One region of the Microbacterium paludicola genome, then DNA from elsewhere that is predicted to be linked to it. Evidence: predicted binding sites of a transcription regulator. Region 1 holds the regulator's gene; the other holds the start of a gene.
What was found. The regulator LexA, encoded in region 1, represses DNA repair genes until DNA is damaged. The targets are predictions, from matches to a motif close to TCGAACANNTGTTCGA.
Positions count from the first base shown of each region.

Region 2: ABD161_RS12430 (HNH endonuclease signature motif containing protein) is a predicted target of LexA. The motif match lies at 10,985-11,000, and genes of this name have one in related genera.

Region 1 is NZ_BAAANG010000022.1:41,866-57,473, reverse strand. It holds gene hisH (imidazole glycerol phosphate synthase subunit HisH) at 1-166, opposite strand, end outside; gene hisB (imidazoleglycerol-phosphate dehydratase HisB) at 163-768, opposite strand; gene ABD161_RS11355 (histidinol-phosphate transaminase) at 821-1,912, opposite strand; gene ABD161_RS11350 (LysM peptidoglycan-binding domain-containing protein) at 1,949-2,350, opposite strand; gene lexA (transcriptional repressor LexA) at 2,620-3,312, shown strand; gene ABD161_RS11340 (alpha/beta hydrolase family protein) at 3,367-5,328, shown strand; gene ABD161_RS11335 (GNAT family N-acetyltransferase) at 5,491-6,090, opposite strand; gene hflX (GTPase HflX) at 6,087-7,643, opposite strand; gene ABD161_RS11325 (class I SAM-dependent methyltransferase) at 7,802-8,446, shown strand; gene ABD161_RS11320 (APC family permease) at 8,465-9,829, opposite strand; gene mobA (molybdenum cofactor guanylyltransferase) at 9,897-10,472, opposite strand; gene dapF (diaminopimelate epimerase) at 10,476-11,354, opposite strand; partial or broken gene ABD161_RS11305 (GNAT family acetyltransferase) at 11,384-11,707, opposite strand; gene miaA (tRNA (adenosine(37)-N6)-dimethylallyltransferase MiaA) at 11,855-12,784, opposite strand; gene miaB (tRNA (N6-isopentenyl adenosine(37)-C2)-methylthiotransferase MiaB) at 12,807-14,351, opposite strand; gene ABD161_RS11290 (regulatory protein RecX) at 14,413-15,174, opposite strand; gene recA (recombinase RecA) at 15,208-15,608, opposite strand, start outside.
Region 2 is NZ_BAAANG010000027.1:28,155-43,762, forward strand. It holds gene ABD161_RS12390 (acyl-CoA dehydrogenase family protein) at 1-894, opposite strand, end outside; gene ABD161_RS12395 (CaiB/BaiF CoA transferase family protein) at 932-2,095, opposite strand; gene ABD161_RS12400 (GNAT family N-acetyltransferase) at 2,092-2,658, opposite strand; gene ABD161_RS12405 (helix-turn-helix domain-containing protein) at 2,723-3,022, opposite strand; gene ABD161_RS12410 (type ISP restriction/modification enzyme) at 3,093-8,084, shown strand; gene ABD161_RS12415 (hypothetical protein) at 8,094-8,330, shown strand; gene ABD161_RS12420 (hypothetical protein) at 8,614-9,057, shown strand; gene ABD161_RS12425 (hypothetical protein) at 9,095-9,676, shown strand; gene ABD161_RS12430 (HNH endonuclease signature motif containing protein) at 9,679-10,974, opposite strand; gene serS (serine--tRNA ligase) at 11,268-12,548, shown strand; gene ABD161_RS12440 (HAD-IIB family hydrolase) at 12,545-13,420, shown strand; gene ABD161_RS12445 (Glu/Leu/Phe/Val dehydrogenase dimerization domain-containing protein) at 13,684-14,754, shown strand; gene ABD161_RS12450 (alpha-keto acid decarboxylase family protein) at 14,747-15,608, shown strand, end outside.

The DNA of each region.
Region 1 (15,608 bases):
CGGCATCCTGGATCAGCCCGCGATCGCGTGTGAGGCGGACATCCCCGCCCGCCGCCTGCAGCGCCTTGACGGCGGAGTGGATGTTGCCGGATCCGTAGTCGAGCACCGCGATGACGGGACGGCGCTCGCCGGTCCCGACGACATCCTGCGTCTCGGCGTCGGTCACAGCGCTCCCTTGGTGGATGGCACGCCGTCGACGAGCGGGTCAAGCGCCTTCGCCTGCCGGAAAGCCCGCGCGAACGCCTTGTACTCGGCCTCGGCGATGTGGTGCGGGTCGCGGCCCGAGAGCACGCGGACGTGCACCGTCAGCCCGGCGTTGAACGCCAGCGCCTCGAACGTGTGGCGCACAAGCGACCCGGTGAAGTGCCCGCCGATGAGGTGCTGCTCGAAGCCCGCGGGCTCGCCCTCGTGCACCAGGTACGGGCGCCCCGAGATGTCGACGACCGCCTGCGCGAGTGCCTCGTCCAGCGGCACGAGCGCGTCGCCGTAGCGCGAGATGCCCGACTTGTCGCCCAGCGCCTCACGGATGGCATGCCCGAGCACGATCGAGATGTCCTCGACCGTGTGGTGGGCGTCGATGTGGGTGTCGCCGGTCGCCGTCACGGTCAGATCCGTGAGCGAGTGCTTCGCGAACGCCGTGAGCATGTGGTCGAAGAACGGGACGCTCGTCGAGATCGAGCTCTTTCCCGTGCCGTCGAGGTTCAGCTCAAGCTCCACCGTCGACTCGCTGGTGGAGCGGGTGCGGCGCGCGATGCGGGCAGTCGTCATGCCTCGATCCTAGTCGTGAGGCGGCCACGGCCGTCCGGCACCGAGGATCCCCTCAGCGCCCTCCGACCTCGGACAGAGCCTCGAGGAACGCGGTCGTCTCCTCCTCGGTGCCCGCGGTCGCCCGCAGGTGACCGGGGATGCCGATGTCGCGGATCAGCACGCCGCGCTCGTAGAGCGCCTGCCACGTGGCCGCGGGGTCGGCGACGCCGCCGAACAGGATGAAGTTCGTCCACGACTCGTGGGCCTGATAGCCGAGGGCCTCCAGCGTCGCGCCCATCCGGTCGCGCTGCAGGATGATCTCGTCGACCATCGCGAGCATCGTGTCGGCGTGACGCAGCGCGGCGGTCGCAGCCGCCTGGGTGAGGGCGCTGAGGTGGTACGGCAGGCGCACAAGACGCAGTGCGTCGATCAGCGCCGGGTCGGCCGCCAGGTATCCCACCCGTGCGCCCGCGAACGCGAACGCCTTGCTCATGGTGCGCGAGACCGCGAGGCGCGGACGTCCGCCGAGCAGCGTAAGGGCGGACGGAGAGTCCTTCGGTGCGAACTCCTGGTAGGCCTCATCGACGACCACGATGCCGTCCGTGGCGTCGTACACGGCCTCCACGACGTCGAGTGAGAGCGGCGTGCCCGTGGGGTTGTTCGGCGCGCACAGGAAGACGACGTCGGGGTGGGCGTCGGCCACCTGGCGGGCGGCGTCCTCCGGGTCGATCCGGTAGTCGTGACCCCGCGTGCCGGCGAGCCACTCGGCCCCGACGCCCCGCGACAGCAGCCGGTACATCGAGTACGTCGGCTCGAAGCCGAACGCGGTGCGACCGGGACCGGCGAACGCCTGCAGCACGTGCTGCAGCACCTCGTTCGAGCCGTTGCCCGCCCAGATCTGCGACGAGTCGACCCCGTGCCCGAGGTACTGGGCGAAGGACTCGCGCAGCTCGGTGAACTCGCGGTCGGGGTAGCGGTTCACATCCCGCAGGGCCTGGGCGATGGCGTCGGAGATGTCGTTCGCGACGTCCTCCGGCACGGGATGCGTGTTCTCGTTGACGTTCAGGGCCACGGGAAGCGGCGCCTGGGGCGCCCCGTAGGGCTTCTGGCCGCGCAGATCGGCGCGGATCGGCAAGTCGTCGAGAGAGACCGTCACGCTCTCCATGCTAGAGGCGAGTGCGACACCCGCTCCCGCACGCGGTCAGCCCGCGCTGGAGTACTCGGCGGGGATCGACAGGCGCTCGCCGGCCATGACGGCGGACGACGAGAGCTGGTTCAGGCTGATGATGGCGTCGACGACGTCGCGCGGATCGGAGTTCGGCGCGACCTCCTCGGCGATCGCCCAGAGCGACTCGCCGGGCAGCACGGTCACCGTGTCGAACGTGCCGGCGGGAGCGCCGTCCTCGCGCGAGGCGAGCGCACTGCCGCCGGAGACGATTGCGAGCCCCAGGGCGATCGCGATCGGCGTCGCCGCCATCGCGGCGAGCACACGGCGTCCACGACGCGTCAGGCGCAGGCGCGTGGCCGGCGCCGCGGTGCGGGCGGTGCCGCTCACTCGCGTGCGGGCCGGGACCTCGAATGCGGTGATGCTGACCGTGCTCATCGGTGCTCCTTCGTGTTCGGAGAGCTTCGCATCCGGCACCTCGGCCGGGAGGGCCGGATGCGAAGCTCTGTTCCGAATCTATCTTCGAATCTTCGAATGTGTCAATCTGTTCTTCGAAAACCGATCCGATCCGATCCGCGACACGCTCGAACAGATCTTCCGAATCACGGCGCCGTTCGGATACGGTTTCGATGACGAGACACACCCCACCACGGGCCACCGACATTCACGTCGGAGGAGAAGGAGCCGGTCAGATGAGCGCCGTCACGATGCCCGCCACGGAGTCGATCGCCGAGAGCGACGAGAAGCGCCGCACGCGCCGGCGCAAGAGCCTCAGCGAGAAGCAGCTGGCCATCCTCGAGGTCATCCAGCGCTCCATCCAGTCGAAGGGCTACCCGCCCACGATGCGCGAGATCGGCGACGCCGTCGGCCTGAAGTCGCTGTCGAGCGTGACCCACCAGCTCGGTCAGCTCGAGCTCAGCGGCTACCTCCGACGTGACCCCGGTAAGACGCGCGCGATGGAGGTGCTGATCGACCTGCCGGGCCAGTCGGGCGAGAACCTCGACGCCGGCGTGCCCTCGGTCGGCGACGCCGCGATGGTCCCGCTCGTGGGCCGCATCGCCGCGGGCGTGCCGATCACCGCCGACCAGCAGGTCGAGGAGATCTTCCCGCTGCCCCGCCAGCTCGTCGGCAAGGGCGAGCTGTTCATGCTCAAGGTCAGCGGCGAGTCGATGATCGACGCCGCCATCTGCGACGGCGACTGGGTCGTCGTGCGCGTCCAGAACACGGCCGAGAACGGCGACATCGTGGCGGCGATGCTCGACGGCGAGGCGACCGTCAAGGTGTTCCGCCAGCGCGACGGCCACACCTGGCTGCTGCCGCGAAACTCGGCGTTCGAGCCGATCCTCGGCGACGAGGCCGTCGTGCTCGGCAAGATCGTCGCGGTGATGCGCGCGGTCTGATCCTGCACTGGGGGGGCCCGGCAGCACGTCGGAGCCTCCCGATAGCGTGGGGTTATGCCCACGCTCCCCTATGGATCCTGGCCGTCGCCGATCTCGGCGTCCGACATCGCCGGCGGGTCGCCGCGCCTCGACGGCGCGCGTTTCGTCGGGCCCGATGGGGAGATCTGGTGGAGCGAGACGATCCCGGCTGAGAAGGGCCGCACCGCCGTTGTACGGCAGGGCGACGACGATCCCGATGTCCTGCTGCCGGCACCGTGGAGCGCGCGGTCGCGTGTCCACGAGTACGGCGGCGGCGCCTGGACGACCACGGACGAGGGCGACCTGCTGTTCGTCGAGGGCTCCGACCAGCGCGTGCACCGGATGGCCGTCGGCGGCGACCCGGTACCGCTGACTCCCGGCGACCTGGGCATGGCGTTCGGCGACCTGACGTACGTCGACGGCCGACTCTGGGCCGTGCGTGAGACGCGGGGCGAAGACCCTGTGCCCTCGCGCGACATCGTGGTGATCCCGCTCGACGGCTCGGCGTCCGACGATGCGTCCGCGATCCTGAGCGTCGTCGCCGGATCCGACTTCCTCGCCTACCCCGCTCCGCGCGGCGACCGACTCGCCTGGATCGCGTGGGATCACCCCGACATGCCCTGGGACGCGGCGGAGCTCCGCGTCGGGCGCCTCGGCTCCGACGGCATCGTCGTCGAGCACGTCGTGGTGGCGGGCGGCCGCACGCCCGAGGGTCCGGTCGCCGCGCTGCAGCCGGAGTGGACCGGCGATCACGAGCTGATGTTCAGCGCGGATCCGGCAGGCGACGGGCCGGGCGGTGGGCGCTGGAACCTGCGCTGGGTGCGCTTCGACGGGCTGGTGGCGACCGGCCCCGAGCCGCTCTACCCCGTCGACGCCGACACGGGCGGCCCGCTGTGGAACCTCGGCGCACGCTGGTATGCGCCGCTCGACGATGGCCGGGTAGTCGCGGTGCACACGCACGGCACCGACGGGCTCATCCTGCTCGATCCGACCCGCGGCGGCGTGGAAACGCTCGAGACCCCATTATCGAGCGGCATCCTGATGCGCGACGCCCGCGGCGAGAAGGTGCTTCTGACAGGTGCGGGAACCCAGGTGCCGGGCGGTCTGTGGCTGCTCGACGTGGATGCACGCACGCTCGGGGCGATCCGCGGGGGCGTCGCGGCGCTCGATCCGGGCTGGCTGCCTCCGTCGCGGGCGCTCACGTTCGAGGGCCCCGACGGCGACGTGCACGCCTTCGCGTACTCGCCGACGAATCCGGACGTCGAGGCTCCGTCGGGTGAGCTGCCGCCGTACCTGGTGCTCGTCCACGGCGGCCCCACCGCGCACTCATCCGGTGAGCTGTCGCTCGCCGTGGCGTACTTCACGAGCCGCGGCATCGGCGTGCTCGACGTCAACTACGGCGGTTCCACCGGGTACGGTCGCGCGTACCGCGAGCGGCTGCGGGGACGCTGGGGCATCGCCGACGTGGCGGACACGGCTGCCGCCGCGCGCGGCCTCGCCGGAGCCGGACTCGCGGATCCGGCGCGGATCGCCATCAAGGGCGGCTCGGCGGGCGGATGGACGGTGCTGTGCGCGGTCGCCGACACGGACGTGTTCGCCGCGGGCATCAGCCGCTACGGCGTCGCCGACCTCCGCCGCCTCGCGGAGGACACCCACGACTTCGAGGCGCGTTACCTCGACGGGCTGGTGGGGCCGCTCCCCCAGGCCGAGCCGCTCTACGTCAGCCGCTCGCCGCTGTCGCGCCCGGAGACGCTCCGGACGCCGCTGCTCATCCTGCAGGGCGCCGACGACCCGGTCGTGCCCCCGTCGCAGTCGGAGGCGCTGCGCGACGCGCTCGCGGCCAACGGCGTGCCGCACAAGTACGTGCTGTTCGAGGGCGAGTCGCACGGCTTCCGCCAGGCCGCCACCCTTGAGCGCGCCTTCGAGACCGAGCTCGCCTTCCTCGGCCGCCTCCTCGGCTTCGAGACGCCCGGCGTCCCGCCGATCGAGCTCGACTGAAACACGCGAGCCCGGCTCTGACCAGCGCGCGCTCTGGCGACCGGAGCGCCCGGATACAGGCCGGATGGGGCGGGAGTCGCCTGCCGGTGCGGGTGGGCCTGCCGCAGGCTCGCTGAGCCTGGATGCGGCCAGCGCGGCGGTCAGCCGCCGACGATCATCCGCTCAGCCGAGCTGGACGCCGAAGGCCTGCACTCCCGGGTGGGACTCCAGGCGCGTGAGACCAAGGCGGTCGTAGAACGCCAGCGCCCCGGTGTTCTTGTCGGAGGCGACGAGGTGAAGCCCCGGCACACCGCGACGGCGCAGCTCGTCCAAGAGCGTCTCGATCAGGCGGCGCCCGAGACCCCGACCCTGCGCCTCGGGCAGCAGGTCGATGTGCAGGTGCGCCGGGTAGCCGAGGCCGGCGTACGGCTCGGCGCCCGGGCGACGACCGTACGCGTAGATGAGCGTGCCGTCCTGACGCGTGCGCTCGACCTCGGGCTGCGGGTGACGCGCAGCGACGCGCGGCCACCACTCGTCGCGGAACCACTCCTCGAACCGGTCCGTGTCGTCCGTGCCGATCACGTAGCCCACGACCCTGCCGTCCTCGGCCTCGACGACGAACGCGAGGTCGGGATGCCGCGTCACGTACGGAAGCGCGAACACCTCGGCCCACAGCGTGTCGTCCTCGAAGACCCCGGTGGCATCCGATCCGTTGTCGGCGGTGCGCAGGCAGATCTCGGCGACCGCGTCTCGATCGGCCGGCTGATACTGCCTGATCCTCATCGTCCGGCCACGCGGTACGGCTCGAGCGCCGCGGCCAGGCGCTCCGAGACATGCGCGTGCACCAGCGTGCCGCCCTCCTCGTGCGAGCGCTCGAGCAGGTGCCCCTGCTCGTGGATCGCCGAGATCAGATCGCCGCGCTCGTACGGCACGAGGGCGCGCAGCTCGATGTCGGGCAGCGGCAGGGCCGCCTCGATCACCGTGCGCAGCTCGTCGATCCCCTCGCCGGTGCGAGAGGACACGAACACCGCCTTCGGCTCGAGGCCGCGCAGCACCATCTTCGTGTCCTCGTCGACCAGGTCGGCCTTGTTGAACACGACGATCTCGTGGATGTCGCGTGCGCCGACATCGCCCATCACGTCGCGGACCGTCTGGATCTGACCGGCAGGATCCGGATGATGCGCGTCGACGACGTGCAGGATGACATCCGCGTCGGCGACCTCCTCCAGCGTCGAGCGGAACGCCTCGACGAGCTGGTGGGGCAGGTTGCGCACGAACCCGACCGTGTCGGCGAGCGTGTACACGCGCCCATCAGACGTCTCTGAGCGGCGCACCGTGGCGTCCAGGGTCGCGAACAGGGCGTTCTCCACAAGCACGCCGGCGCTCGTGAGGCGGTTCAGCAGGCTCGACTTGCCCGCGTTCGTGTAGCCGGCGATCGCGACCGAGGGGATCGTGTTGCGCTTGCGCTCACCGCGCTTGGCCTCCCGCGCCGGCGCGAAGTCGCGGATCTGACGACGCAGCTGGGCCATCTTCGTGCGGATGCGGCGACGGTCGAGCTCGATCTTCGTCTCACCGGGACCGCGCGAGCCCATTCCCGCGCCGCCCGCGCCGACCTGGCCACCGGCCTGGCGGCTCATCGACTCACCCCAACCGCGTAGGCGCGGCAGCAGGTACTCGAGCTGCGCAAGCTCGACCTGCGCCTTGCCCTCGCGGCTCTTCGCGTGCTGGCTGAAGATGTCGAGGATCACGGTCGTCCGGTCGATGACCTTCACCTTGACGACGTCCTCGAGCGCGCGCCGCTGGCTGGGCGCGAGCTCGGTGTCGGCGATCACGGTGTCGGCGCCGACGGCGGCGACGATGTCCTTCAGCTCGGCCGCCTTGCCGCGGCCGATGTACGTCGCGGGGTCGGGGTGCGGACGACGCTGCAGCACGCCGTCGAGCACGACGGCGCCGGCGGTCTCGGCGAGCGCGGCGAGCTCGCGCAGCGAGTTCTCCGCGTCGGTCTGCGAGCCCTGCGAGTACACGCCGACGAGCACGACGTTCTCGAGCCGCAGCTGCCGGTACTCGACCTCGGTGACGTCCTCGAGCTCGGTCGACAGGCCCGCGACGCGCCGGAGCGCCGCGCGCTCCTCGCGGTCCCACTGGTCGCCGTCCGCGGATCCGTCGCCCGTGGTCGTCCTGTCCTGCAGCGCCTGAGCGGCCCCGAACACCCGTGCTCCGGTGCGGGACTCTGCGCGCGACAGCACGCGGTCCACCAGATCGGATGCTCCCGCCTCGCGCTCCAGGTCGTCTTCGACGCTGTTCGCGGCGGGATCGGGTGTGGTGGTGTCAGTCATCCATGCCTTTCGTTCCGATGCGCTGCGCGGTGATCCGCGTGCATCGAGCTCTTCAGCTTATTCTTCCGGGGGTTCTGCGGCTACGGGGCCCGATCGGAGCCGGATGAGGGGCCTCCGCCCCTCGCCGTCGGGCGGCCCGCTCCGGTACGCTGGCCCCTATGGTGGATCACTACTTCTCCGCGAGTCCCACCAGTCCCGAGAACCACCGCCGCATCCGAGTGCCCCTGGTCGGACGCACCGTGGAGCTCACGACGGCCGCCGGGGTGTTCAGCCCCGAGCGCCTCGACGTCGGCACATCGGTCCTGCTCGCGAACACACCCGAACCGCCCTCCGGCGGCGATTTCCTCGACCTCGGCTGCGGCTGGGGTCCGATCGCGCTGAGCATGGCCATGATGTCTCCGCACGCCCGTGTCTGGGCCGTCGACGTGAACGAGCGCGCCCTGGACCTCGTGCGCCGCAACGCGGAGTCCCTCGGCCTCTCCAATGTCAACGCGGTGCTGCCCGACGATGTTCCCGAGAGCCTGACGTTCCGCACGATCCGATCGAACCCGCCGATCCGCGTCGGCAAGTCGGTGCTCCACGAGCTCATGGAGACGTGGATCCCGCGCCTCGCCGAGCGCAGCGACGCGTACCTCGTCGTCAAGCGCGACCTCGGATCCGACTCGCTCCAGCGCTGGCTGGGCACGACGTTCGCCGATGGCTTCAGCGTCTACCGCACAGCGACGGGCAAGGGCTACCGCGTGCTGAAGGTCCGCCGCCACGGCTCGCCGCCCACGGAACCGCTCGCGATCCCGGGGTTCTGAGCCTCCGCGGCCCGGCCGTCACATCGTGTCGGTCGTGCCCGACTGCTCCGCGATCTTCTGGTCGCCGCGCTTGCGTCCCGCGCGCGCCATGAAGAACAGGATCGTGCCGACGACGATGTAGCCGGCCGTGCCGAGCCACACCGCGCCGGTCTGCTGCGTGAGGAGCACGATCGACGCGATGATCGCCAGGATCGGGACCACCCGCGACACCGAGAAGTGCTTGTGCTCGACGACGTCCTTCTTGAGCACCAGCACACTGACATTCGCCGTGAGGAACACGAGAAGCAGCAGGAGCACGGTCGTCTCCGCGAGCATGCCGATGTCGCCGACGATGCTGAGCAGCATGGTCGCGCCGGACACGACCACGATCGACACCCACGGGGTGCGGCGCTTCGGCAGGACGCGGCCGAATGCGTGCGGCAGCAGACCTGCCTCGGCAAGGCCGTAGGCGGCGCGGCTCGCCATCACCATGAACAGCAGCGCTCCGTTGGGGATCGCGGCAAGGGCGATCAGGCTGAACAGCCACGACGGCAGGGCGAAGCCGCTGGCTGTGACGACCTCGAGCAGCGGGCCCGTCGACTCGGCCAGGATCGTCGGCTCGACCACGATGACAGCTCCGATGGCGATCAGCAGGTAGACGACGGCGGCCGTGCTGATGGCACCGAACAGCGCGCGGGGGTACGACTTCGAGGGGTCCTTGACCTCCTCGGCCATGTTCGCGGCCGCCTCGAAGCCGAGGAACGAGAAGAACGCGACGATGGATGCCGAGAACGCGCCCTGCAACGGGGGCACGTCGGGAGCGAACTCGAAGATGCGCGCGGGTTCCCCGCCGCCGCTGCCGAACACCATGGCCGCGATGACGATGACGATCGCGAGGCCGCTGACCTCGATCATCGAGGCGACGAAGTTGGTGGTCATCGACTCCTTCACGCCGCGCAGGTTGATGAGCGTCAGGATGAGGATGAAGCCGATCGCGACGGGCACGGCGGGCACATCGAACAGCGCCGAGAAGTAGTCGCCGGCGAACGCGTTCGCGAGCGCCGCCGCGGTCGTGACCCCGGACGCCATCATGAGGAAGCCGACGATGAACGACAGGAACGGCTTGCCGAACGCCTTGTCCGCGTATCGCGCGGCGCCACCCGCGTGCGGGTACTTCGTGATGAGCTCGGCGTAGGTGCCCGCGGTCAGCAGCGCCACGACCAGGGCGATGAGCAACGGCAGCCAGATGACGCCGCCGACGTCCGTCACCATCGTGCCGACGAGCGTGTAGATGCCGGCCCCGAGGGTGTCCCCCACGATGAACGCGAACAGCAGGGGCGTGCCGATGGCGCGCCGCAGGCTCGAGTGATCGTCGACCGGCTGGATGGCGGTGGCGTTGCTCATCGCTTCGCTTCAGTCGGTCCGCCCGCGGATTGCAAGGCGCTTGCGTCGCCGCGGACCGACGCTGTAGTCAGAGGTCCTCGGCCTCGCGCAGATCATCCGGAGTGTCGACGTCGAGCAGTTCGGGCGCGAGTACGGGCATGTGCACCGGCGCGAGCGACTCGCCCAGCAGGAGACGCAGCGGGCGGTTCACGGGGTCGCCGATCGTCGCGAGGCGCTCGCGGAGCGCGGCTTCATCCCATGCCGCGCAGAGGGGCTGGGCGCGTCCGTCGGGGTCGACCGCAAGCGCCGGACGCGCAGCGCTCGCGCTCTCAGCGAGCCTGCGCAGGGTCGCTGGCGAGGCGAAGGGCATGTCCCCGCCGAGGAGCAGGATGACGCCGCCCGCGCGCGCCTCCAGCGCCCGCAGTCCCGCGGCGACGGCCGCGAGCGGGCCCGAGAAGGGCGGATCCTCGCGGATCACAGGGGTCCCCGCCGGCACGCCGTCGGCCTCGCCCACGACGAGCGGCTCCGCGCCGATGAGCCGGAGCGCAGCGATCCCCCGCGCCACGATGGGCACGCCGCCGACCGGGATGGCGGGCTTGTGCCGTCCCGCCATGCGCGACGAGCGCCCTCCCGCGAGCACGATGGCGCGCAGCGGGCCGCTCACGACTCAGGCCAGCGAGACGGTGCCGGAGTACACGAGCACGGCCGGTCCGGACAGCGCGACGTGCTCGCCATCCTCGGCGGGGAACATCCGCACCCCCAGGACACCGCCGGGCACCTCGACGCGCCAGTGGTCCGGGGCGCCCCGCCCCGCCCAGTCGCGCACCGCGAGCGCCGTCGCGGCCACCCCGGTTCCGCAGCTCAGGGTCTCTCCCACGCCGCGCTCGAACACGCGCATGCGCACGCGCCCCACCCCGTCCTTCACGAGCGGCTCGTGCGGCACCACGAACTCGACGTTCGCCCCGTGCGGCGGAACGGGATCGACGTGGGGCTTCGCGGACAACTCGAGGCCGTCCAGCTCGTCCTCGGAGGCGAGGGCGACGACGACGTGCGGATTGCCGACGTCGATGCCGAGACCGGGCCGGGGGACGCTGAGGCCGCGGGCCGTCACGAGCGGGTCGCCGGGCTCGGCGCGCCAGCGGCCGAGGTCGACCTGGTAGCCGGTCTCGCTGCGCATGACGTCGCGGACGCCCGCGCGCGTGCCGATCGGCAGGGTGGACCCTGCCGGGAGCTCTGCGAGGCCCGACTCGAGCAGGTAGTGGACGAAGACGCGGATGCCGTTGCCGCACATCTCGGCCTTGGAGCCGTCGGCGTTGCGGTAGTCCATGAACCACTCGGCGTCGGGCTCCTCACCGAGGGATGCCGCGCCCTCCGGCAGGCGCGCGGATCGCACGACCCGCAGGAGCCCGTCGGCGCCGATTCCGAACCGGCGGTCGCACAGTGCCGCGATCTGCTCGTCGGTGAGGTCGAGCTCGCCCTCGGGATCGGCGACGATCACGAAGTCGTTCCCCGTGCCCTGTCCCTTGGTGAAGGCGATCTCGGTCATCCCGCCAGTCTATTCGGGGAAGACGCCCGTCAGTCGGGGATCAACCGGCGCCCGGTCACCCGCGTCGTCTCCCGCTGGTATCCGAGGGCGTCGTAGTACTCGAGCACCGCGTCGTTGTCGGCGCGCACCATGAGCATCACCTTCGGACAGCCCAGAGCCTCGAGGAGGGCCTCCGCCTCCGCCACGAGCGCGCGTCCGATCCCCTCGCCGCGCCGGTGTCCGGCGGTCGCGAGGTAGTAGAGCCAGCCGCGGTGGCCGTCGTAGCCGGCCATGACGGAGCCGACGACCTCTTGGTGCTCCTCGGCGACGAGCAGGAGGTCGGGCCAGACGGCGCGCGCCCGCGCGATGTCTTTGTGCGGGTCGTTTCACGGTCGGGTCAGGCCCGCGTCCTGCCACAGTGCGATGACCTGCGTCTCGTCGGCGGGCTCGTACCTTCGGATGGAGACGGTCACTGATCGAGTCTGCCAGCCGCTTCGGCTACCGCCGACATCCCGGCCTGCTCAGGCGCGCGCCGCGAGAGCCGCGGGATCCGCCGTGCCGGCTTCGAACCAGGAGACGTCCGCGTAGCGCTTGAACCAGGACACCTGGCGCCGTGCGTAGCGGCGGGTGAGGGCCTGCGTCTCGGCGATCGCCTCGGCTTGGGCCAGCTCGCCCTTCAGCTGCGCCAGTGCCTGCGCGTACCCGATGGCCCGGGAGGCCGTCTTTCCCCGCTCCAGCCCCTGTTCGCGAAGGCGGGCCGTCTCGTCGAGCATCCCCTCGTGCCACATGCGCTCGACGCGGCGGTCAAGGCGCTCGATGAGCGCGGGACGCTCCATCCGCAGGCCGATCACGGTCGCGGGGCGCCACCACACCGGCTCGTCGGGCAGCGCGGCGCCGTGGGTCGCCTGGCCCAGGGCGAGGATCTCGAGGGCACGGACGATCCGCCGGCCGTTCTGCGGATCGACGCGGGCCGCGGTGGCCGGGTCCTCCCGCTCGAGCCGGGCGTACAGCGCGCCGGCGCCGTGGTCCGCGAGCTCGGCTTCCAGCTCGGCGCGCAGCGCTTCGTCGCGGGGCGGGAAGCGGAAGTCGAACAGCACGCTCGACACGTACAGCCCGGATCCGCCGACGAGGATCGCGTGCCGTCCGCGGGCGTGGATGTCCTCGATCGCCGCCCGTGCGTCCTGCTGATAGCGGGCGACGGCCGCGTCCTCGGTCACATCGAGCACGTCGAAGAGGTGGTGAGGGATGCCTCGCCGCTCACCGACGGGGACTTTCGCCGTGCCGATGTCCATGCCGCAGTACAGCTGCATGGCGTCGGCGTTCACGACCTCGGCGGCGGTTCCGCGGGAGGCGAGCGCGTCGGCGAGATCGAGCGACAGGTCGCTCTTGCCCGTGCCGGTGGCGCCGACGATCGCGAACAGCGCGGGCGTCGGCTCGTCTCGTTCGCTCACCGTGGTCGCCGAGGGCGACACATCACACGCCCACGCGGAGCGTCGGCAGGCCGAGCTTCACCGCACCACCGGCCGCGGCACCGGGGGTGGGCACGGCGCAGGACTCGGCCTGGGAGCGATCCCACGCGTCGCCGGCCCGGGTGCGGCGGATGCGCAGGGGCGCGCCATCGGCCGAGTCGGCGAGCAGGTGCGACGGCGCGGCGTGAGTGACCGTGACGGTGACCACGTCGCCGGGGCGCGGGATCGGCGATCCTTCGGGCACCTCGAAGTGGACGAGACGGTTGTCCTCGGCGCGACCGGTCAGGCGGTGGGTCGCGGCGTCCTTCTTGCCCTCGCCGGTGGACACCAGGACCTCGAGCGAGCGACCGAGCTGCTTCTGGTTCTCCTCGAGGGTGATGCGCTGCTGCAGGGCGACCAGCCGCTCGTAGCGCTCCTGGACGACCTCCTTCGGCACCTGGTTCGGCATCGTCGCGGCGGGCGTTCCCTCGCGGATCGAGTACTGGAACGTGAAGGCGCTCGCGAAGCGGGCCTGCTCCACCACGCGCAGCGTGTCCTCGAAGTCCTCGTCGGTCTCGCCGGGGAAGCCGACGATGATGTCGGTGGAGATCGCGGCGTGCGGGATGCGCTCGCGCACCCGATCGAGGATGCCGAGGAACTTCGCGCTGCGGTACGAGCGGCGCATCTCGCGCAGGATCCGGTCGCTGCCCGACTGCAGCGGCATGTGCAGCTGAGGCATGACGGCGGGCGTCTCGGCCATCGCGTCGATGACGTCGTCGGTGAAGGCGGCGGGGTGCGGGCTGGTGAAGCGGATGCGCTCGAGGCCGTCGATCTCGCCTGCGGCGCGCAGCAGCTTGCCGAACGCCTGACGGTCGCCGAACTCGACGCCGTACGAGTTTACGTTCTGTCCGAGCAGTGTGACCTCGATCGCGCCGTCGTCGACGAGAAGGCGCAGCTCGTTCAGGATGTCGCCGGGCCGGCGGTCCTTCTCCTTGCCGCGCAGGCTCGGGACGATGCAGAACGTGCAGGTGTTGTTGCAGCCGACGGAGATCGACACCCAGCCGCTGTAGACGGAGTCGCGCTTTGTCGGAAGCGTCGAGGGGAAGGTCTCGAGCGATTCGAGGATCTCGAGCTCGGCCTCGCCGTTGTGGCGGGCGCGCTCGAGGAGGCTCGGGAGCGAACCCATGTTGTGCGTGCCGAAGACGACGTCGACCCACGGGGCCTTCGTCTGCACGGCCTCCTTGTCCATCTGGGCGAGGCAGCCGCCGACGGCGATCTGCATGCCCTCGTGCTTGTCCTTGCGGGACTTGAGGTGACCGAGCGTGCCGTAGAGCTTGCCGGCGGCGTTGTCGCGCACCGCGCACGTGTTGATGATGACGACGTCGGCGTCGGTGCCTGCCTCGGCGCGGACGTAGCCCGCGCTCTCGAGCGAGCCCGAGAGACGCTCGGAGTCGTGGACGTTCATCTGGCAGCCGAAGGTGCGCACCTCGTACGAGCGCGGGCGGCCGTCGGCGGTGAACGCGGCGGGCGACGGCTCGATGAGGGTGGGGGCGCTGGAAGGCGTAGTCATGGCGTGCTCATTCTACGTTTCGGTTCCCGTGGGGGTCCCTGAGCGGCGGATCGCCGCCGAATCAGTCGAAGCGGACGCCCGAGCGCGGCCGCCGGGCCTCGTCGAGAGCCGCACGGGCGGCCGACATGGCGAGCCCGCCGCCGTAGCCGCGCCGGGCGAGTTGGCCGCTGAGGCGGCGCAGGGCCGTCTGGTCGTCGTAGCGCAGCAGGGACGTCGCCTTGCCGCGCGCGTACTCGAGCGCGCGCTCGAAGTCGTCGTCCGGGAGCTCGGCGAGGGCGCGCTCGATCGCATCCCGATCGATGCCGCGCGCCGACAGCGCCTGGGCGATCGCACGACGGCCCTGGTTCTTGCGCTCCACGCCCGCGTAGACGAGCTGATCCGCGAGCGCGTCGTCGTCGAGGGCGCCGAGGCGCACGAGGCGATCGACGATCTCGTCGATCACCGCAGCGTCGAGCTCGCTCTCCCGGAGCTGGGCGCGCGCCTCGGAAACGGACAGCGAGCGTCGGCGCAGCGCCTTGACCAGACGGGCCTCGGCCTGCTCCCGCAGTTCGTCGGCATCGGTCTCGTCGCCGTCGTCCTCGGGAAGCTCGACGAAGCGCGGACCGCCCGGCGACGGCGTCACCTGCAGAGGCTTCACCGCGGTGGGGCGACGATCATCCGGTCGCGATCCGAGATCGCGCCAGGTGGTGTGCCAGTCCTGCACCTCGGCGTCGTCCTCGGCCGGCGCGGCGTCGGAGCGCTCTGAGGCGCCCTGCGTCGCCGCGCCGCCGAAGAGCGGGATGACGGGGGCGAGGCGCTCGTCCTCGCCCCCGTCAGTCGACATCGCTCACCCCGGTCATCGAGCTCTGGCGCGCCATCACGCGGTGCGGCGCGCCGTGACGGCCTCGGCCGGGGCCTCCGCCGCGGGCGTCGGACGCTGGCCGATGCCGAGCTTCTCCTTGATCTTGTTCTCGATGTCGAGAGCGATGTCGGCGTTGGTGATGAGGAAGTTGCGGGCGTTCTCCTTGCCCTGACCGAGCTGGTCGCCGTCGTACGTGTACCAGGAGCCGGACTTCTTCACGATGCCGTGGTCGACACCGAAGTCGATCAGGCTGCCCTCGCGCGAGATGCCCGTGCCGTACAGGATGTCGAACTCGGCCTGCTTGAAGGGCGGGGCCATCTTGTTCTTGACGACCTTGACGCGGGTGCGGTTGCCGACCGCCTCGGCGCCGTCCTTCAGCGTCTCGATGCGACGGATGTCGAGGCGGACCGACGCGT
Region 2 (15,608 bases), on a different contig from region 1:
CTGGCCCTGCGTGATCTTCACGGCCATGTCGGCGAGCTTCGCCTGCGTCAGCTGGAATCCCGCGATCGGGCGGCCGAACTGGATCCGCTCCTGCGCGTACGTGAGCGCGGTGACGTAGCTGTCGCGGGCGGCGCCGAGCACGCCCCACGCGATGCCGTAGCGGGCCTCGTTCAGGCACGAGAACGGCGCCTTGAGGCCCCGCGCCTCGGGCAGCTGCGCCGAGGCGGGAAGCCGCAGGCCGTCGAGCGTGATGTCGCACTGGATCGACGCGCGCATCGACATCTTCGGCTCGATCGGCGTGGCAGTGAAGCCGGGGGTGTCGGTCGGCACGACGAAGCCGCGGACGCCCTCCTCCGTCATCGCCCAGATCACGGCGACGCCGGCGATGGAGGCCAGGCCGATCCAGCGCTTTGCGCCGTCGATCACCCAGTCGTCGCCGTCGCGGCGCGCGAAGGTCTTCATGCTCCCCGGGTCGGATCCGGCGGTCGGCTCGGTGAGGCCGAAGCAGCCGACGAGCTCGCCCTTCGCCATGCGCGGCAGGTACTCGTTCTTCTGCTCCTCGGAGCCGAACTTGTAGATGGCGGACATCGCGAGCGAGCCCTGCACCGACACGAAGGTGCGGAGGCCCGAGTCGCCCGCCTCGAGCTCGAGCGCCGCCAGGCCGTACTCGACGGCCCCGCGTCCCGGGCAACCGTAGCCGGAGTAGATCATGCCGAGCAGGCCGAGACGGCCGAGTTCGGGGATGATCTCCGTCGGGAAGTGCGCCTTGTCGTACCACTGGGCGATGTTCGGGCGGATGTGTTCGTCGACGAAGCCGCGGACGGCCTCACGGGTGGCGAGTTCCTCGTCGGTGAGGAGGTCGTCGATGTCGAGCAGGTCGGTGGGGCCGGTCATCCGATCACGATATCCCGGGGTGGGCCGTTGCGCGGGATCAGCGGTCGAGCCAGGACCGGATCGCGTCGCCCTGCTCGTCGAGGGCGGGCGCCGCGCGGCGCGGCGCCTCGAAGGGCGGGTCCCAGAGCACCGGATGCCGCACCTGCCGGCCGTGCGAGGCGCCGTCCGCGGCGTGCACCTCGATGGTCGGCTCCAGCCCGAAACGCTCGGCGTACTCGAGGCCCGAGGCGATGTCGCCTGCCTGCCCCGCCGGGACGCCGATGGCGGTCAGCCGCTCCTGCCACTCGGCCGCGGTCGCCGCGGCGAGAGCCGTCTCGAGGGCGTCGCGGAGGGCGGGGCGGTGTGCGACGCGATCCGCGTTCGTGCGGAACCGCTCATCCTGCGCGACATCAGGGATCCCGAGCGCCTCGGTGAGCTTCCGGAACTGGGCGTCGTTGCCGCACGCGATCGCGAACGGGCCGTCGGCGCACTGGAGCAGTTCGTACGGCGCGATGGAGGGGTGCATGTTCCCCATGCGGGTGGGGGAGGCGCCGGCCCCGAGGTGGGCGGAGGCCTGGTTCGCGAGCGCTCCCTGCAGGCTGCTGAGGAGGGAGACCTCGATGCGGGACCCCTCGCCGGTCGCCTCGCGGCGGCGCAGCGCGGCGAGGACCCCGATGACCGCGTCCTTGCCGGTGAGCACGTCGACCACGGCGACGCCGACCTTCATCGGGTCGCCATCGGGCGCGCCCGTGATGTGCATCAGGCCGCCGATCGCCTGCACCACGAAGTCGTAGCCGGGAAGCTGCGCGCCGCCTGTCGATCCGAAGCCGGTGATGGACACGTAGACGACGCCGGGGTTCTCTCGGGCGACGTCGTCGTAGCCGAGGCCGACGCGGTCGAGCGTGCCGGGGAGGAAGTTCTCGATCACGACGTCGGCGCGCTGCGCGAGCCGCTTCGCGCGGTCGAGGTCGGCCGGGTCCTTCAGGTCGAGCGCGACGGACTCCTTGTTGCGGTTGACGCCCTCGAAGTACGTGGCGGCGTGCGGGCTCCACGGCGGGCCCCAGGCGCGGGTGTCGTCGCCGGTGCCGGGGCGCTCGACCTTGACGACGCGCGCGCCGAGGTCGGCGAGGGTCATGCTCGCCAGGGGACCCGCGAGCACGCGGGAGAAGTCGGCGACCAGGATGCCGTCGAGCGGGGCGGTGGACGCCGGTGCGGCGGTCATCCGGCCCACTCCTCGGCGAGCAGGCCATAGTTCATGCCGTCCATCCACACGCCGGAGCGGTGGAGGCCGGTCTTGCGGCTGTGCTCCTCGCGGCGCATGCCGAGCCGCTCCATGACCCGCCACGACGGCTCGTTGTCCGCGAAGCAGCCCGCGTGCACGCGGCGCAGGCCCAGGGGCCCGAAGCAGATGCCGACCGCGCCGCGCACCGCCTCGGTCGCGTAGCCGCGGCCCTGGAACGCGGGGTCGAGCGTCCAGCCGAGCTCGGCCTGCACGCCCTTTCCCTGCTCGAGGATCTCGGCCTGGGCCCAGCCGTCCTCGATCTTGAGCATGAGGTCGCCGATCGGCTCGCCCTCGAGTTCGACGATCAGCGTGATGGCCAGACGCGCGGGGTCGATGAACTGCTCGTGGAAGCTGTCGTAGTCGGTGGGCGCGCGGGTGATCCACTCGCCGACCTCGGGCAGCTGCCGCCAGCGCCACACGGCCTCGGCGTCGCCGGCCACCGCTCTGCGGATCGACAGCCGCTCGGTCTGCACGGGCCAGGTCACGGCGTCGAGAAGGTCCATGGGGACAGGTTATTAGTGGGCGCCCACACGCTGGTCGCGGGCAGGCGTCGGGCGCGGCGCCGTGTCAGGCCGCGGAGCCGGCGCGTCCGCGGTGCACGCGACGGCGGGCGTCGTCGGCGCGGGTGAGGAACATCTCCGACGTGACGCCGTCGAGGAGCGTCCCGGGGTCGGCGCCCAGTGCCTCCGAGAGCCGGATCAGGGAGTGCAGGTTCGTGAGCGAGCGCCCCGTCTCATAGGCGCGGATGTTCGAGGAGTCGATGCCGGTCGCCGCGGCGAGCTCATCCTGCGTCCAGTTCCTCGCGGCGCGCGCACCCCGGATGTTCTCGCCGATGACGGCGGCTGCGGGGGACGGGACGCGGGGCACCGAATCAGCCTGAATGTGCCCGGTGGGACGTGCCAGAGTGAAAGTCACCGGGTACATGTACCGTCATGTCGTGCCCTTGACTTTTGCGCCCTCCGCCGAGCAGTCCGACCTCGAACTCGAGTTCCCGCTGGAAGCTCTGCTCGGGGAATTCGATCGTCTGGCCGACAGCGTCCGGATGAAGGGCAATTACTTCGAGCAGCTCGTCGCGCACTACCTGAAAGCAGAGCCGCTGTGGGCGGATCAGCTCGGTGCCGTGTGGCTCTGGAAGGACTGGCCGGGACGCAACGGGCTGCCCGACACCGGGATCGACATCGTCGCCGAGATCCAGGGTGGCGGGCTGCTGGCCGTGCAGGCGAAGTTCTATGCCGCCGGTCACAAGATGCAGAAGGGCGACCTCGACTCGTTCTTCGAGGCGCTCGGCAGGGAGCCGTTCACCGAAGGGCTCGTGATCGACACGACCGTCGGAGACTGGTCGGCGAACGCGGCCGAGGCGCTGAAGAACCGCAGCAAGCCCGTGCGCCGCATCGGCCGCGAGGATCTGCGTCACAGCCTGATCGACTGGTCGAGCTACGAGCTGCTGAAGCCGGAGGCGGCTCCGGCGCTGCATGAGCGCAAGACGCTGCGCGCGCATCAGCACGACGCGATCCGTGCGGTGATGGAGGGACTCCCGGCCGATGGGGGAGCCGACCGCGGCAAGCTGATCATGGCCTGCGGGACGGGCAAGACCTTCACGGCCCTGAAGCTCGCCGAACGGTGGACCGAGGAGCGGGCCGGCGGAGCGGCGACCGTGCTGTTCATGGTGCCGTCGCTCGCCCTGCTGCAGCAGACGCTCGACGAATGGTCGCGGGAGAAGGATCCCGAGCTCGGCTTCCGGGCGTTCGCCGTCGGATCCGACACCAACATCGGTCGCCGGAAGAACGACGACCTCACGAGCGTGATGATGGAGGACCTCGGCGCGCCCGCCACCACGAACGGCAAGCGTCTCGCCGAGCTGCTCGGCGACACCGATGAGCAGCACGACGGGCTCACCGTCGTGTTCTCGACGTACCAGTCGATCGAGGCGGTCGCCGAGGCGCAGCGGATCCGCGGTGACGAGTTCGACCTCGTCATCTGCGACGAGGCGCACCGCACCACGGGCGTGACCCTCACGAACGAGGATGAGTCGCACTTCGTCAAGATCCACGACAACGACTTCATCGCGGCGACCAAGCGCGTCTATATGACCGCGACGCCGCGCATTTTCGCGCCCGAGGTGAAGAACGCGGCGAAGCAGAAGGACGCCGAGCTCGTCTCCATGGACGACGAGGGGCTGTACGGCGAGGTGCTGTACCGCATCGGCTTCGACGAGGCGGTGAGCAAGGGGCTTCTCACCGATTACAAGGTCGTCGTCCTCGGAATCAGCGAGGACGACATCATCGAGGGGCTCCAGAAGGATCTCTCGGTCGGCGGACATGAGCTGCAGATCACCGACATCGCGAAGCTGGTCGGCTGCTACAACGCCCTCGCCAAGCGGAACGCCGGCGAGGTCGCCGAGGGCTTCGGGTCGGACATGTCGCCCATGCGGCGCGCTGTCGCGTTCGCCAAGGACATCAAGACGTCGGAGAACGTCGCGCACGACTTCGAGGTGCTCGCCAACGGCTACCTCCGCAATCTCCTCAACGACGACCCGACCGATGACCTCGCCGTGCAGGCGATGCACGTCGACGGCACGATGAACGCGACGCAGCGCGGCGAGCGACTCGACTGGCTGAAGGCCGCGCCCGAGCAGGATGAGCTCGGCAAGCCGGTCGCGCGCGTGCTCACCAACGCGCGCTGCCTGAGTGAGGGCGTCGACGTGCCGAGCCTCGATGCGGTGCTGTTCCTCAGTCCCCGCAAGAGCCAGGTGGATGTCGTGCAGGCGGTCGGCCGCGTCATGCGCCGGGCCGAGGGCAAGCGCCTCGGCTACATCGTGCTGCCGATCGCGATCCCCGCCGGCATCTCGCCCGAGGAGGCGCTCAACGACAACGAGCGCTACAAGGTCGTCTGGCAGGTGCTTCAGGCGCTGCGCGCGCACGACGAGCGTCTGGATGCGGCGATCCAGCGGGCACAAGTCACCGGTAACCTGCCCGAGCAGGTGCTGATCGAGCGCGTCAGCCTGACCAAGCCGAAGCCGCGCAAGGACTCCCCGTTCGAGGCTCCGACCGATCCGCCCACGGACACAGAGCCGAGCACCGGATCGGGTTCGCCGACGCACGTCCAGCCGATGCTTCCCGGTCTCATCGACAGCGCCGCGGCCTGGAAGGACTCGGTCTTCGCCAAGCTCGTCGCCAAGGTCGGCGACCGCATGTACTGGGACGACTGGGCCGGCGACATCGGTCAGATCGCCCAGCGGTTCATCGCGCTGATCACGGCCCACATCAACGCCGAGGGCAACGACCGTGCGCCGTTCGAGGCGTTCGTCAAGGCGCTGCGCGCGACGGTGACGCCGAGCATCGGCGAGGCCGAGGCCATCGAGCTGCTCGCGCAGCACCTCATCACCAAGCCGGTGTTCGAGGCGATGTTCCCCGAGGGCTCGTTCACGAACGACAACCCGGTGTCGGTGTCGATGGAGCGGGTGCTCGAGACGTTCCACGAGAACGCCGCATTCGAGAAGGAGCGCGAGCCGCTCGACGCCTTCTACGCGAGCGTCACCTCCCGCATCCGCGGCCTCGACTCGGTCACCGCGAAGCAGCGGATGCTCGTCACGCTCTACGACAAGTTCTTCTCGAAGGCGTTCCCGAAGCTCGCCGACGCGATGGGCATCGTCTTCACGCCCGTGGAGGTCGTCGACTACATCCTGCGTTCGGCGGATGCCGCGCTCGCCCAGCATTTCGGCAAGCACCTGAGCGACGAGGGCGTGAACATCCTTGAGCCCTTCGTCGGCACCGGGACGTTCCTCACCCGGCTGGCGCAGACCGGCCTGATCAAGCCGCAGGATCTCGCCCGCAAGTACCAGCACGAGCTCTTCGCGAACGAGATCGTGCTGCTGAGCTATTACATCGCCGCGGTCAACATCGAGAGCGTCTTCCGCGAGTGCATGGACCAGGCGGTGGCGGCGGGGGAGCTTCCCGAGGGCACGATGCTTCCGGATGATGGCTTCCCCGGCATCTCGCTGACCGACACCTTCGCGATGGACGAGCGCGCGAGCGAACTGGCCTTGAGCGTCTTCCCCGAGAACACCGCCCGCGTGGAGGCGCAGCGCGCGACGCCTATCGACGTGATCGTGATGAACCCGCCGTACCGGTCGAATCAGGCGTCGGCGAACGACAATGCGCAGAACGCGAAGTACTCCATTGTGGATGGCCGGATTGAGGCGACCTACGCGAAACAGTCGACGGCGACGCGCAAGGCCGACCTGTATGACTCCTACTACCGCGCGCTGCGCTGGGCGACCGACCGCCTCCGACCCGAGGGTGGCGTGATCGCGTTCGTGTCGAACAGCGGTTTCGTCGATGGTGGCACCGCCGACGGTGTCCGCAAGTCCTGGGGCTCGGAGTTCTCGGACATCATCGTGTACAACCTGCGTGGTAACGCGCGCCATATGGGCGAGACCCGCAAACGGGAAGCGGGGAACGTGTTCGGTGAGGGCTCACAGACGGGCGTCGCGATCACGATCCTCGTGAAGAACCCCGTGCACAGCGGGCCCGCACGCATCCACTACGCCGACATCGGTGATTATTTGAGCCGCGAGGAGAAGATCGACAGCCTTGTAGTCGAGAGGTCTATCGAAGGCACCGCATATGGTTTGGTGACTCCCAACGATGCGGGCGACTGGATCAACCAGCGCGACGAGCGATTCGGCACTTGGCCGTCGATTGGCGACAAGAAGACAAAGGGGAGGTTGGCGACCCCCGGCCTGTTCCAGGATTTTGCGCTCGGCGTCTCCACCAATCGCGACGCCTGGGTTTACAACTTCTCCACGTCGGATCTGCGGTCGCATGTAGCGCGGTTGATCGATGAGTTCAAGGCTCTCTGTGCTGACCCCGAGCGCCCGATAGACGCGGCGCGGATCGGATGGTCTCGCAGCCTCGAAAGCCGCCGCCGGGCTTCTAAGGCGCTGTCCTCGGATTCGGGAACCGTCCGTCGGGTCAGCTATCGTCCGTTCTTCGCGTTACCGCTCTGGTTTGACTCGTCACTAATCGATAGCCCTGGGGTCGCGCGTAGATTTGCGCCGACCGCGGCCCACCAGAATCTGGCGATCGCAGTCAGCACGGACGGGCGCAAGTCGTCGCCTCCGCTCATCGTTCGTGACCTTCCGGACCTGAACGTCACCTGGTCGTCTCAAGTCTTCCCGCGGTTCACATGGGAGCTGATCGACAACGCCCCCGGCACAATCGACTTCGACTCGCTCGCCCAAGGCTCCGGCGAGGTCGTCGACGGATACCGCCGCGTGGACAACATCACCGACTCGACGCTCGCCCGCTATCGCGCCGCCGTAGGGGAGGCGCTGCCAGCGGACGACACCGCGGCGAAGGACGAGATCTTCTACTCGGTCTACGCGCTGCTGCATCACCCGACGTACCGCGAGACGTTCGCCGCCGATCTGCAGAAGATGCTCCCGCGCATCCCGGTCGTGAAGGGCTTCGCCGATTATGCGCGCATCGGTCGCGAGCTGGCCGACCTGCACGTGGACTACGAGAGCGTCGCGCCCGCCAAGCTCGGCGAGCAGATCACCTCGATCGATCCGCCCGCCGACCCGTACGAGCTCTATCGCATCGACAAGCTCGCGTGGGTGTCTCGCAAGGACCACACGGCGATCCGGTACAACGCACACCTCACGATCACGGGCATCCCGCTTGAGGAGAGCGAGTACAAGGTCGGCGGCCGCAGCCCGCTCGAATGGGTGCTCGACCGCTACAAGGTGAGCGTCGACAAGGCCTCGGGCATCGTGAACGACCCGAACGCCTGGCTGCGCGAGCACGAGAATCCGCGATACGTCGTCGACCTGATCCGCTCGCTCGTCACGGTCAGCCTCGAGACGCAGCGCCTTATCGGCGAATTGCCGCCGTTCGAAGTGATCGACGCGTCTTCACCAGCGAACTGAGCCTCTACCGTGAACGTCCTCATTAAGTTCGTCGGGTACCTCCTGCTGGCGCTGCTGCTGGTCATTCTCAGTCCGGTGGCGCTCGCGATCGGTGTGTACAGGGCGGTCCGGGCGCACCGGGCCGGCACGCCGGTCGGATCGACCAACGTCGGGCTCATCGTCCTCGGGGTCATCGGAAGCGCGATCCTCGTCACCTCCCTGCTGCGGAGGACGGCGGCGTACCGGACACGACTGCCGAGCCGCTGACTTCGACGGAAGCGGCGGCCGCGGATGAGCGCTCCGATGCGTGCGAGCACGTCGCCGCCCTGCTCGCGGATGCGACGGAGCCGATGTTCCGTGAATCTCATCCGGAGTGCTTCGTGGGAGAGGCGACGCCCGTCGAAGAAGCGGAGCAGCTCTTCACCGTGCCCGAGTTCGTCGGCAAGACCCTGGAAGAGGTGCTCGCTGATCCTGCACTGGGCTGGGGCCGCGCGAGCAATACGACAAGTCGGGCCAGGAACGCAGTGTCTGGGCCGAGAGCAACTGGACTGTGGTGGAGCAGACCCCGGAGGCCGGCATCCCGCTCGAGCATCCGGTGTCCGTCCGTGTCGGTTTCCTCCGGAACGAGGAGTACCGGTGGTTCCTCGCCCACCCCACGATGCCGGCGATCCCCGTCGACAGTCGGGCCTCCGACCACACAGGAGACGAGGGCGTGCTCCACGATGTGGAGGAGTTGGTCGAGTTCCAGTGGCACCCGGAGCATGACCCGGGCACGGGGCGCAAGCCGTACGGCACCAGCGAGCTGGTCGTCGACACCATTCCCGCTGCTGGGGAGCCGCTCGCCATGGGGCAGGCGATCATCGTGCGTGTCCGCGATGAGCCGGCCCCGGCGCCGGCTCCGCCGAGCGAGACCGACGTCGACGTCCATGTCGATACTGACGACGATGACGACTTCAACGTGCCCGGATGGCTCTGCCCGACTCGGTTCTGCTGACAACGCCCACGTCACGTCGCTGCGCTAACCTCTGCGCGTGAACTGGCTCGACACATCCGCGGCCGTCGTCGAAGCGCTCGCCACCGCCCTCGCGGTCGGCGCGGCGATCTACGCGGGCCTGTACGCGAAGCGCACGTACGAAACGCAGGCTCGGCAGCTCGAGCATGCGCGGGAGCAGTCGAACTTCGAGCGTGACCAGCACGCGCGCCATGAGGCGGCGGGGCTTGCCAGTTGGTGGGTCAGCTGTGAGGTCCCGAGCCGGTGGGGCGTCATCGTCTCGAACACTTCGCCCGCGCCGTTCTTCGATGTCCGGGTCTATCCGTCCGGAAACTCGGTCGCGAAGAGCAAAGGCGACGGTTCATTCCTGATGACAGTGGTGCCTCCCGGCACCTACTTCGTGGAGTCGCTCTCGGCGGCGGCGGAGGCAGAACAGGCGGAGAAGTGGGCCGGCAAGCCGCGTAGTCCCGGATGGCATGTCGGCGCGCAACTCGAAGACGGCACCGAGCTCGAACCCTTGCTGGCCGCGCACAAGTATCGGATCGACCGCATGACTTTCCGGGACAACGCCGGGCAGACCTGGCAGTGGACTCCGGAGACGGGGACGGCAGCCGCCGCCTGACGTCAGAAGGGTGGTGGGTCGGCGCCGGCGGCTTCGTCGGCCGCGGCGAGGGCCATGAAGCGCACCGCGGACTGCGGGGACTCGTCGAGGACCTGGCCGGTCGGGCTCGTCCACTCGTAGAGGCCGCGGCCGAGGTTCCTCGCGCTCCAGGCCGAGTTGTGCTTGAGCACGTGGTGCGCGCGGCACAGGGCGCCGAGGTTGTCGACGTGCGTGGCGCCGCCCTCGGAGTAGGGAACGGTGTGATCGAGGTCGCAGCGGTACACCGGGCGACGGCAGCCCGGGAAGCGGCAGTGCTCGTCGCGCGCGGTGAGGAAGCGGCGCTGCTCGGCCGTCGGGACGTAGGAGTCGACCGCCGTCAGGGCACCGGTCTTCGGGTCCTGGAACAGCCGCGCCCACGTGTACGTCTTGCCGGCAAGGCAGCGCGCGGTCGACGGGGCCATGACGCCCACGCGAGGCGAGTGCGCTGCGCGGTCGTCGGCGCCCGCGATGACCTCAGCCGGAATCGTCACGTGGACGACGGCGCGGATCGCGTCCAGGCCGTCTCCGTGGGCGGTCGGCGCCGCGGTGAGCAGCATGTCGGTCACGACATCCGCGCGAATCTGCGCGAGCGTGCGCGGATCCTCATCCTCCTCGGAGAGCCCTGACTTCACCTCGCGGGCGATAGCCATCGTGCGGTCGTCGATTCCCTCGGCGAGAGCCGCATCCACAAGAAGCTCGATCAGGGCCATGCCGTCGCGTTCGGGGGTGAGCCACATTCCGCGGCGCTCGTTCGCCTGCTCGTGGCGCTCGGAGATCGTCTGCGGCTCGAGACGCTCGGCGACCGCCTGGCAGATCGGGCGCAGCTTTGCCGGCGTCGTGTCGGCGAACTGGAGCGCGATTCCCTCGTACCGTGCGCGGACCTCATCGTCGGCCAGACGCTCGCCCTCATCGCAGACGACGGCGGCGTGGGCGGCGGAGATCCCCATCTCGCACAGCGCCGTGAACGTCGCCGGGAAGCGCTCGATCATCGCGGTCGCGTCTTCCATCCGGTTGCGCATCGTGGTGTCGGACACGTGCTGGACGGCCGCGAGATCCGCCGCCATCGAGCGGATCGGGACCGCGTACTTGGACGGCGCGCCCGGGATGGAGTTCAGGATGTCGAGCGCGATCTCCTGCGCCCGCGCGTGAAGCGCTGCCTCCACCGCCGCGATGCCCGCCTTGGCTCGGGCCAGTTCGCCGAGGGCCTCCTTGACCGCACGCACGTGATCCTGCTGGGAGGGGGAGAGCTCCCAGCGGTCCTCGAACGGGCTTTGCGGCATGAGGCCAGTATAGTACAGATGTGCGAAAGTCGGAAGGGGTGGGGAGAGGGTTTTTCGTAGGGCAGTGGCCGTGGGGAGTGCGGTTTCGACTCCGCTTCGCTCCGCTCAACCCGTTTCGACTCCGCTTCGCTCCGCTCAACGACCGGTGGAGGTTTCGACTCGCGGAGACCCGCACTGAGCGAGCGAAGCGAGTCGAAGTGTCGCTCAACCCGTTTCGACTCCGCTTCGCTCGCTCAGCGACCAGAGGGGAGACAACGACCGGCGCGGAAAGACGCGCGGCCTAGACTGGCGGGGTGATCGATCCCGTGCTCCTCCGCGACAACCCTGACCTCGTGATCCGCTCGCAGGTGGCGCGTGGTCACTCGCCCGAGACGGTCACCGCCGCGATCGAGGCCGAGAAGGCCCGGCGCACGGCGATCACCGCCTTCGAGGAGCTGCGCGCCGAGCAGAACGCCTTCGGCAAGACGGTCGCCGCGGCGCCGAAGGACGAGAAGGCCGCGCTCGTCGCCCAGGCGAAGGAGCTCGCCAACGGCGTGAAGGAAGCCCAGCAGGCGGTCAACGCCGCCGAGGAGGCCTTCGTCGCGGCGATGTCGAAGATCGAGAACGTTGTGCTCGACGGCGTGCCCGAGGGTGGCGAGGACGACTTCGTCGTCCTGCGCGAGGTCGGCGACCGCCCCGCCTTCGACGCGTCCGAGTTCCCCGACGGCCCCCTCGATCACCTCGCCCTCGGCGAGAAGCTCGGCGCGATCGACATGGAGCGCGGCGCGAAGGTCTCGGGCGCCCGGTTCTACTTCCTCAAGGGCGTCGGCGCGCGACTCGAGATCGCCCTGATGAACTACGCGCTGACGAAGGCCCTCGAGGCCGGGTTCACGCCCATGATCACGCCCACGCTCGTGCGCCCCGACATCATGTCGGGCACCGGCTTCCTCGGCGCGCACGCCGACGAGATCTACCGCCTCGAGGCCGACGACCTGTACCTCGTCGGCACGAGCGAGGTCGCGCTCGCCGGCTACCACAAGGACGAGATCGTCGACCTGCAGCAGGGCCCGCTGCGCTACGCCGGATGGTCGACCTGCTACCGCCGCGAGGCCGGCTCGTACGGCAAGGACACCCGCGGCATCATCCGCGTCCACCAGTTCAACAAGCTCGAGATGTTCGTCTACGCCAAGCCCGAGGAGGCCGAGGCGGAGCACGCCCGCCTGCTTGGCCTCGAGGAGGAGATGCTGCAGTCGCTCGGCCTCGCCTACCGCGTGATCGACGTGGCCGCCGGCGACCTCGGCTCGAGCGCCGCCCGCAAGTACGACACCGAGGCGTGGGTTCCCACGCAGGGCGCGTACCGTGAGCTCACCTCGACGTCGAACTGCACGACCTACCAGGCGCGGCGCCTCGACATCCGGCACCGCCCGGACGGCGCCAAGACGCAGCACGTCGCCACCCTCAACGGCACCCTCGCCACGACCCGGTGGATCGTCGCGATCCTCGAGACCCACCAGCGACCGGATGGATCGGTCGTGGTGCCCGAGGTGCTGCGACCGTACCTCGGCGGCCTCGAGGTGCTGGAGCCCATCGCATGACGAACCCCGCCACCACGCAGAACGAGGCCGACGTCCGGCCGGGCCGCAAGCTCATCGCGCTCGACCTCGACGGCACGGTGATCTTCGAGGACGACACGTTCAGCCCCGGCGTCGAGGACGCGGTGCGCCGCGCCGTCGACGAGGGCCACATCGTCACGATCGCGACCGGCCGCAGCTGGGAGGCGACCTCCCACATCCTGCATGGCCTGGCGATCCTGCCCGAGTACGTCGTGTGCTCGAACGGAGCGGCCATCCTGTCTCGCGACTCGACCCAGCAGACCGGCTACGCCCGTCACACCACCGAGACGTTCGACCCGGCCGAGGTGCTCACGCTGCTTCACGAGCACCTTCCCGGCGCGAACTACCTCGTCGAGCTCGCCGACGGCACGCGCCTGTACACCGACTACGTCGAGGACTGGGGCCTGAACCGAGACGACGCCCGTCACGTCGAGTTCGAGGAGATGAAGCGCCACGAGGTCGCGCGCGTCGTCGTCGTCTCGCCCGAGCACAACCACGACGACGGGCGGCGCGACGACGTCGACTTCATCCAGCTCGTCGAGCGGATCGGCCTGCAGCACGTCTCCTACGCCGTCGGCTGGAGCGCCTGGCTCGACATCGCGCCGAAGGGCGTCGACAAGGGCACCGCGCTCGAGCAGGTGCGCGAGTGGCAGGGGATCGCCCCGCAGGATGTCGTCGTGATCGGCGACGGCCGCAACGACATCGGGATGTTCCAGTGGGCCGCCCGCAACGGCGGCCGCGCGTTCGTGATGGCGAACTCGCCCGAGGAGGTGATCGCGGCCGCCACCGACACGACCGGATCGCTCCAGGACGGCGGCGTCGCGCAGGCCATCGCCACCGTGCTCGACGCCTGATCCTCGCCCGAGGCCGCGTCGCCTCGGACCTCGCAGAGTGCGCACCCCGCGTGGCACCGACGCGCCTCCGACCCGGCGGGTTGCACGGTCGCCGCGCGAGTGATTGACGCCGCCGAGCGCGCGTTCGCATACTTCTTGCATCCCCTCCGTGCGATCCGCGGCGGGGTGCGTCCTGCCCGACACCCACGGCCAGGCGCGGCACACGAACGGCGACGACGCCCACAGGCGCGCGGCGCCGAGTGAGGAGCATCGAGATGCGGACAATGACCATCACCCCGGCGGCAGAGGCGCTCGACATCGGCGACGAGGTGATCGACGGGCACGAAGAGGTGCTCTACTGCCACGACGACGAGTCGGGGCTGCGCGCGATCATCGCGATCCACGACACGACCCTCGGTCCGGCTCTCGGCGGCACCCGCTTCAAGTCGTACGACACCGATCAGGATGCCCTCCACGACGTGCTGCGCCTCTCGCGCGGGATGACCTCGAAGAACGCCGCGGCCGGCCTTCCGTTCGGTGGCGGCAAGGCCGTCATCATCGGCGACCCGCGCACCGCCAAGACCCCCGAGCTGCTGCGGGCGTACGGCCGGTTCGTCGACTCCCTCGACGGCCGCTACGTCACGGCGGCGGATCTCGGCACCAACTCGGACGACCTCGACATCGTCGGCGAGACCACCACTCACCTGACCGGCCGCACGGCGGGTGCGGGCGGCGCGGGCGACAGCGGCCCCGCCACCGCGCTCGGCGTCTTCTCGGCCATGCGCGCCGGCGCCGAGCGCCTCTGGGGCGAGTCGGGCCTGCGCGGCCGGACGGTCGGCGTGGAGGGCGCGGGCAAGGTCGGCGGCGTCCTGACCCGCCTGCTGCTCGACGAGGGCGCGAACGTCGTCGTCGCCGATCCGGATCCCGCCGCGCGCGAGCGCGTGAGCGCCGCGACGGGCGGCGCGGTGACGCTGGCCGAGTCGCTCGCGGGCCCGCTCGACGTCTACGCACCGTGCGCGCTCGGCGCGACGGTCACTGTCGACCGCGTGACCTCCCTCGGGGCGCGGCTCGTCTGCGGCGCCGCGAACAACCAGCTTCCGACGCAGGATGAGGACGCCGCGCTTCACGCCGCGGGCATCCTGTGGGTTCCCGACTACGTCGCCAACGCGGGTGGCGTCATCCACCTCGCCGGACTCGAGCGGCTGAAGCACGAGCCCGACGTCGTGACGGCCGACGTGCGCCGGATCGGCGACACCGCGCACGAGATCCTGTCGCGGTCCGCGGACGCCGGGATCCCGACCGGCATCGCGGCCGACGAGCTCGTCGCGGCTCGCCTGGCGGCCGGGCGTGGCTGAGCTCGACGGCGGCACGGTCACGGTCGGGCGATACCTCGCCGCGCGCCTGACGCAGCTCGGCTGCCGCCACCTGTTCGGCCTTCCCGGCGACTTCAACCTGAACCTGCTCGACGAGATGCTCGCGGGCGACGACCTCGAGTGGATGGGCTCGGCGAACGAGCTCAACGCCGCGTACGCCGCGGACGGCTACGCTCGCGTCGGACGCTGCGCCGGCGGGGTCGTGACGACCTACGGCGTCGGCGAGCTGTCGGCCGTCAACGGCATCGCCGGCTCGTACGCCGAGGACGTCCCCGTCGTGCACATCGCGGGGCTGCCGAGCAGCGAGGCGATCCGCAGCGGCGCGCGGCTTCACCACACGCTGCTCGACGGCGACTTCCTCCACTTCGTGCGGATGTTCGCCGAGGTGACGGTCGCGCAGGCGGTGCTGGATGCGACGGATCCGGCCGGCGCGATCGACCGCGTGCTCGAGACGATGCTCGCCACCAGCAAGCCGGTGTACCTCGGCGTGCCGCTCGACCTCGCCCGTCATCCGGTGCCGGCCGACCGCCTCCGGACGCCCCTGGTGCCGCCGCCGAGCGACCCCGAGGCCGTCGCCGCGTTCACCGAGGCGCTGCGCGACCGCCTTCCCCGCATGGACCGCCTCACGGTGCTCGCGGGGCCCGGCGTCCACCGTCGCGGTCTCGAGGCGAGCGTCGCGCGCCTCGCCCAGGTTCCCGGCATCCGGATCGCCTCCCAGGTCGGCTCGAAGGCGATCCTGGATGAGACGCATCCGGCGAGTCTCGGGACCTACCTCGGTGTGAACACGAAGGATCCCGGATCGCAGGCGGTCGTGGACGACGCCGGGGTGCTGGTGA